DNA from 2 places in the Lactobacillus sp. ESL0225 genome. Region 2 is predicted to be linked to the other one. Evidence: predicted binding sites of a transcription regulator. Region 2 holds the regulator's gene; the other holds the start of a gene.
The links. Region 2 encodes HrcA, which represses chaperone genes, less so after heat shock. Its sites were predicted from a motif close to TTAGCACTCNNNNNNNNNGAGTGCTAA; they were not measured.
Positions count from the first base shown of each region.

Region 1: F5ESL0225_RS07645 (ATP-dependent Clp protease ATP-binding subunit) is a predicted target of HrcA. The motif match lies at 1,969-1,995, and genes of this name have one in related genera.

Region 1 covers NZ_REHK01000010.1:342,547-345,982, reverse strand. The annotation lists gene F5ESL0225_RS07650 (ATP-binding cassette domain-containing protein) at 1-1,833, shown strand, start outside; gene F5ESL0225_RS07645 (ATP-dependent Clp protease ATP-binding subunit) at 2,032-3,436, shown strand, end outside.
Region 2 covers NZ_REHK01000007.1:334,778-338,213, reverse strand. The annotation lists gene truB (tRNA pseudouridine(55) synthase TruB) at 1-112, shown strand, start outside; gene ribF (riboflavin biosynthesis protein RibF) at 132-1,064, shown strand; gene hrcA (heat-inducible transcriptional repressor HrcA) at 1,191-2,240, shown strand; gene grpE (nucleotide exchange factor GrpE) at 2,253-2,831, shown strand; gene dnaK (molecular chaperone DnaK) at 2,851-3,436, shown strand, end outside.

The sequences.
Region 1 (3,436 bases), on a different contig from region 2:
TACCGCGACTTAACTAAGAAAGAAAAAGCAATCGTACTTCATGGTGAAGAGAGAAAAGTACCAGTAGATGTTCCAACTTCGACTGGACGTATTTATCATCTTGATGCCTTATATGAAAATGCCTATAATGCAGTGATTAATTCGCGTAAGACTACTAAGTCTGAACGCGGGCTTGAACGAATAAATTCCTTTTATCATTTCAATACGTGTCCGCATTGCCAGGGCTATCGTATTGATTCGACCCGTTGGCAACAATTAGTTGCTGGGAAAAATATTGTGACAGCTGAGCAATTAACTTTAGGTGAGTTGCCCCAGTATATGCAAGCAATAAAGGACTGGTTGCCGGAGTCAATGCAAGACTTAGCTACAAATTTAAGCGATGAATTACTACATCAGGTTAAGCCTTTATTGAAGTTAGGTTTAGATTATCTAAGTTTAGCTCGGTCAGCTAATAGTTTGTCGACTGGCGAATTACAGCGCATACAATTAGGCCGAACTTTAAGGACGGAAACTACTGGGGTGTTATATGTGTTAGATGAACCTTCAGTAGGATTGCATCCTGATAATGTAGCTGGCTTAATTGATATTTTTCACCAATTAGTTAATCAAGGAAATTCTTTAGTAGTAGTTGATCATGAAACTGCAATTATCAATGCAGCTGATTGGATTATTGAAATTGGCCCTGGTTCTGGTAGTCAGGGAGGACAAATTATTGCTCAGGGTACCCCGTTACAAATAAAGCAAAATTCTAATTCGTTAATTGGCCCATATTTAACTGGTAATGCACCGCTGCTTGTTCGTCCAGCGGCTAGTAGAGAACTTTTTTCATTAGGACAAATTGACCTAGCAATCACCCAGCGTTTTAATTTAAAAGACGTACAAGTTAAAATTCCGTGTGGCTTTATGACGGCAGTTACTGGTTTTTCTGGAGCAGGGAAAACCACGTTAATTCTTGATGCCTTGTTATCGGCTTTGCAGGCGCAAAAAGCACATCAACCAATGCCTAAATGGATTAAGCAGTTTAAGGGTAAGACAATTAAAAATGTAATTAGTGTTGATTCTTCACCAGTAGGTAAAAATCAACGTTCTACAGTAGCTACTTATACGGATATTATGGATAATTTGCGTAAATTGTTTGCCCAACAACCGCAAGCTAAGAGTTATAAGTATCGTGCCAGTCATTTTTCCTATAATAATAAAGAGGGAGCTTGCCCAGCTTGTGGGGGTAGTGGTGTAATATCGCTTGATATTCAATATTTGCCCGATATGGTTGAAACTTGCTCACTTTGTGAAGGACACCGCTATAATCAAGATGTGTTAAGGGTAAAATGGCAAGGATTAAGTATTGCCGAGATACTCGACTACTCAGTAGCTGAGCTACTTCAGCAAAATTTGTTTCAAACAGAGCCTAAAATTCAAAAAACATTAACAACTTTAAGTCAAATGGGTTTAGGCTACTTGCATCTTGGTGAAGCAACACCCGCTTTATCAGGAGGTGAAGCTCAGCGGCTAAAGTTGACTAGTCATTTGCACCGGCAACAAAAAGACAGCTTGTTTATCTTTGATGAACCGACAGTAGGACTACACCCGCAAGATGTTAGAACGCTATTGCAAGTTTTTCAACAACTTTTAAATAAGCAGGCGACAATCATTACGATTACCCACGATTTAGATATTATGGCTAACAGTGATTATATGATTGACTTAGGCCCGCGCGGAGGAGCGAATGGGGGGCAAATAGTTGCTTGTGGTACACCTGTGGATATTTCGCAAAATAGGCAGAGTTTGACAGCAAAATATTTACGTGCCCAGTTTCAGTTATACCAAAAATAACTAAATAGTAAGCCTTATTTAGGACCTTAAATCCTAATAGATAAGGCTTTTTTGCTTTTGAAAAATAATTGTGGAAAAGTAAGTTACTTTTCTTGCTATCTGTGGATAACCTGCTATAATTACAAGTATAAGAAATTAGCACTCAATGCTTTTGAGTGCTAATTAAAAAATTATAACGAATACAAGGGGTGTTTAGATATGACATATTTTGACAACGAATTTGATAACCTATTTAACGAATTAAACAATTCTTTCTTTAATAGTTCGAGTGATAATAACGGTTCGATTCCTATTCACTATTCAAGCAGTATGAATATGGCACCACAAAACCTTAAGCAAAACGTTCCAACTCAAAAAGAGCAACCAATTGGGATTGACTTAGTTGAACAAGCTAAAAATAATAAATTCGACCCTGTAATTGGGCGCGATGAGCAAATTCAAGCAGTAATTGAGATTTTAAGTCGACGTAAGAAGAATAATCCGGTTCTAGTTGGACCAGCAGGTGTCGGTAAGACCGCAATTGTTGAAGGTTTAGCCCAAAAAATTGCCCAAGGGGACGTTCCTGAAAAAATGAAAGATAAGCATATCATTGCCATTAATATTAATGATATGGTTGCTGGCTCAAGTTTACGGGGTAGCTTTGAAGAACGCTTAAAGAAAATTATTGATGAAGCAAAGAAAAATCCTAATATTATCTTATTTATAGATGAATTACATAATATTGTTGGCGCTGGTTCGACTGATTCGGAAAATAATAGTGGCGATGCAGCTAATATTTTAAAACCGGCTTTAGCTAGTGGAGATTTAAATTTGATTGGGGCGACAACTACTAGTGAGTATCGCCAAATTGAAAACGATGCGGCTTTAGCACGGCGTTTCCAACCAGTTGATGTGCCAGAGCCTTCAACTGATGTGACCGTGAAGATTCTGGAAGGTTTAAAGAAAAAGTATGAAGAGTATCACCATGTAAAATATAGTGCTAGCGCTCTGCAGCTTGCCGTAGAATTATCACAACGTTATATTCAAGGTCGTTACTTACCAGATAAGGCCATTGATTTACTTGACGAAGCTGGAGCAAAGAAAGGACTTGATGCAACCCCTAGCGATGAAGCAGGACTGAAACAGCGTATTAAAACTTTAGAAAATGACAAAAAAGTTGCTGCTCAAAATGAAGACTATGCTAAGGCCAGTGACTTAAAACAGCAGCTTGAAAAATTACGTGACCAATTAGACCATCTTGATGATGCAGATACGCCTAGGGTTACAGATCAAGATATCTATGCTCTAATTGAGGCTAAAACTAAGATTCCAATGAGTGAATTACATGCCAGTGAAGGACAGAAAAACTTAAATTTAGCGGCAAAATTAAAGGCAACAGTGATTGATCAAGACAAGGCAATTGAAGTTATTACTGATGCGATTGCTCGTAAGCAAATTTTCAAAGATAATAATCGTCCAACTGGTTCATTTTTACTTACAGGTCCAACTGGTGTTGGTAAGACAGAACTTGCTAAGCAATTAGCAATTCAATTGTTTGGGGGTGAAAATCATTTAATTCGCTTAGATATGTCGGAGTATCAAGACCAGATGGCTGTGAATAAGC
Region 2 (3,436 bases):
GAAAACGAATGCAAAAAAAGTTGCATTAAGGTACAATAATAAAGTTAAGGCGATTTATCAAGCCAGAGGTACAATGTACCGTCCTGAATTAATGCTTTTGCAAAATAATTAGATGAAATGAAGGTTCAACAGTGCAAATTATTCATTTATCTTATCCAGTTAAAAAGAATATTGTCCCGGGTAAAATTGTATTGGCTCTCGGCTTTTTTGATGGTGTTCATCGTGGACATCAGCAGTTAATAAAGGTCGCAAAGAACACTGCCAATAGTAAGGGCTTACCCTTAGTGCTAATGACATTTGATCGGCATCCTAAGGAGGTCTATCAAAACCAAGTAGTGAGTTATATTGATACCCTAGATGAAAAGATATATAAAATGCGGCAGCTTGGAGTAGATTATTTGTTGGTGATGCATTTTAATGAGCAATTTAGCAAAGTAAGTGCTCAAGAATTTGTAGATAATATTATTGTTAAACTTAATACTGAGACTGTTGTTGCTGGTTTTGATTATACCTATGGACCTAAAAATATTGCCAATATGCAGAATTTACCTAAATTTGCGCAAAACAGATTTGAGATTATTACAGTTCCGGAACAAACATACAATGACCAAAAAATTGGCTCAACAGAGATTAAAAGAGCTATTAAAAATGGAAAAATGGACTTAGTTAAAGACTTACTTGGCACACCTTATGTCATGTCCGGTTATATTGGGCACGGACTGCGTAATGGTCACAAGTTGGGCTTTCCAACTGCTAATTTAGTTTGGGATGAGAATAAGGTGATTCCTAAAGTTGGCGTTTATGCTACGAGGACAATGATTAATGGTAAGTGGTATGAATCAATGACTAGTGTAGGCTATAATGTAACAATTAACAGTGCCCAAAAAATATATATTGAATCTAACTTATTTGGTTTTAGTGAAGAGGCTTATGACCAAAAGATAATAATTAAGTGGTATAAGTATACACGCGGAGAAATAAAGTTTGCTAATTTAAATCAACTAAAAGAGCAAATGAAACAGGATAAATTAAAGATTACAGACTATTTTGAGCAGTACAGATAAGTTAAAATTGTTGCAAAAATTTATTTCAAAATAATTAGCACTCAGCTTGACATTCTGCTAAATACTAGTATCATAATAATTGTTAGCACAAAGCAAATAAGAGTGCTAAAAGTGAGGGCGATATTTATGTTGACCGAACGTCAAGAATTAATTTTAAAAACAATTATTAATAATTTTACACAGACACATGATCCTGTCGGTTCAAAAACTGTAATGAACCAACTGCCAATTAAAGTTTCCAGTGCAACTATTCGTAATGAAATGGCTCTTTTAGAAGACAAGGGCTTAATTGAAAAAACTCATTTATCTAGTGGCCGTTTACCATCAACTGATGGCTATCGGTACTATTTAGATAATTTAGTTGAGCCATTACGTTTGCCAGCATCAGTATATGATAGAATTATGCTACAATTTAGCCAGCCATTTCATCAAGTTAATGAAATTGTTCAAGAGGCGGCCAAAATTTTATCTGATTTGACTAATTATACTGCTTTTGCTGAAGGACCAGAGAGTAATTCTTTAACTATTACTGGTTTTCGAATTGTTCCATTAGTGAATAGGCAAGTTATGGCTATTTTGGTTACCAGTGATGGGAATGTTCACAGTCAAGTTTATCGTTTACCCTATAATATTGGTGGCGATGAAGTTGAAAAAGCTGTGCGAATGCTAAACAATGAATTGGTAGGTAAGACTTTAAACGAAATAAACCCGAGTTCATTGAGTCAAGATTTAAGTGAAAAATTTGGTCTTCATCATATCACTGAATTAATTGAATTGGTTGAAGATGTGGTTAAAGAGGCTACTAGTGAGCAAATGTATGTTGACGGGCAGCTAAATCTTTTAAATAACAGTTCACTAAGCGATGCTTCAAGTTTGAAATCGCTCTATGAATTACTGGGTCATGAAGATTTAGTTTCGAATTTAATGACTAATGTAATGAACTCAAGTGATAGTCACTCACCCATAAGAGTTAGTTTAGGTTCGGAATTATCTAATGATTTATTGAAGGATTATAGTCTTCTTACTGCAGAGTACAGTGTAGGGTCATATGGTAAAGGTATTATTGCTTTACTTGGTCCTAATAATATGCCGTATTCGCAAGTGATTGGCCTACTAGAATATTTTAGAAATGAATTAGCTAAAAAGCTACTGGAATATTATGGCAGATTTAAATAAAGGAGGTTAACTGTGAGTAAAGAAAAACAGACTAATGAAAAAGATTTTATAGAAAATCAACCGGCAACGGATGAAACGAAAGATTTTGAAGCTCAAGTAGATGATCAACAAGCATCTGAATCTGAAAAAGATAAAATCAAATCAGAGTTAACTAGGGTGCAGGAACAAAATAAAGATTTAGAAGATAAATATTTACGTAGTCAAGCAGAAATGCAAAATATGCAAAATCGTTATAATAATGAACGTGCACAATTGATTAAGTATGAATCTCAGTCTTTAGCTAAAGACATTTTACCGGCAATGGATAATTTAGAAAGAGCTTTAGCAATTGAAGTAGATGATGAAGCTTCAAAGCAGCTTAAAAAGGGTGTTCAAATGACTCTTGACTCCTTAATTAAGGCGATGAAAGATCATGGAATTAGTGAAATCGATGCTGAAGGTGTAGAATTTGATCCAAACTTACATCAGGCAGTTCAAACGGTTGCTGCTGAAAATAATGAGCAGAAGAATTATATCGTTCAGGTTTTACAAAAGGGTTATTTATATAAGGATCGCACATTAAGACCAGCAATGGTTGTTGTTGCACAATAATTGAAAGGAAGTTTTATTAATGTCAAAAGTTATCGGTATTGATCTTGGAACAACTAACTCTGCAGTTGCAGTTCTTGAAGGTAAGGAACCAAAAATTATTACTAATCCAGAAGGTAACAGAACTACTCCTTCAGTAGTTGCCTTTAAGGATGGTGAAATTCAAGTTGGTGAAGTAGCTAAACGGCAAGCAATTACTAATCCTAATACTATTTCTTCAATTAAGCGTCACATTGGTGAGGCTGGTTATAAAGTCAAAATTGGGGATAAGGCCTATACACCACAAGAAATTTCTGCAATGATTTTACAATATATTAAGAAATTTTCAGAAGACTATTTAGGTGAGAAGGTTACTGAAGCAGTTATTACGGTTCCAGCTTACTTTAATGATGCTCAACGTCAAGCTACTAAAGATGCTGGTAAAATTGCTGGTTTAGAAGTAAAACGGATTATTAACGAACCAACTGCTTCATCACTTGCTTATGGTTTGGATAAAGATGCTGAAGATGAAAAAGTTTTAGTATATGACCTTGGTGGTGGAACTTTCGATGTTTCTGTTTTGCAACTAGGTGATGGTGTCTTTCAGGTATTATCCACTAATGGTGATA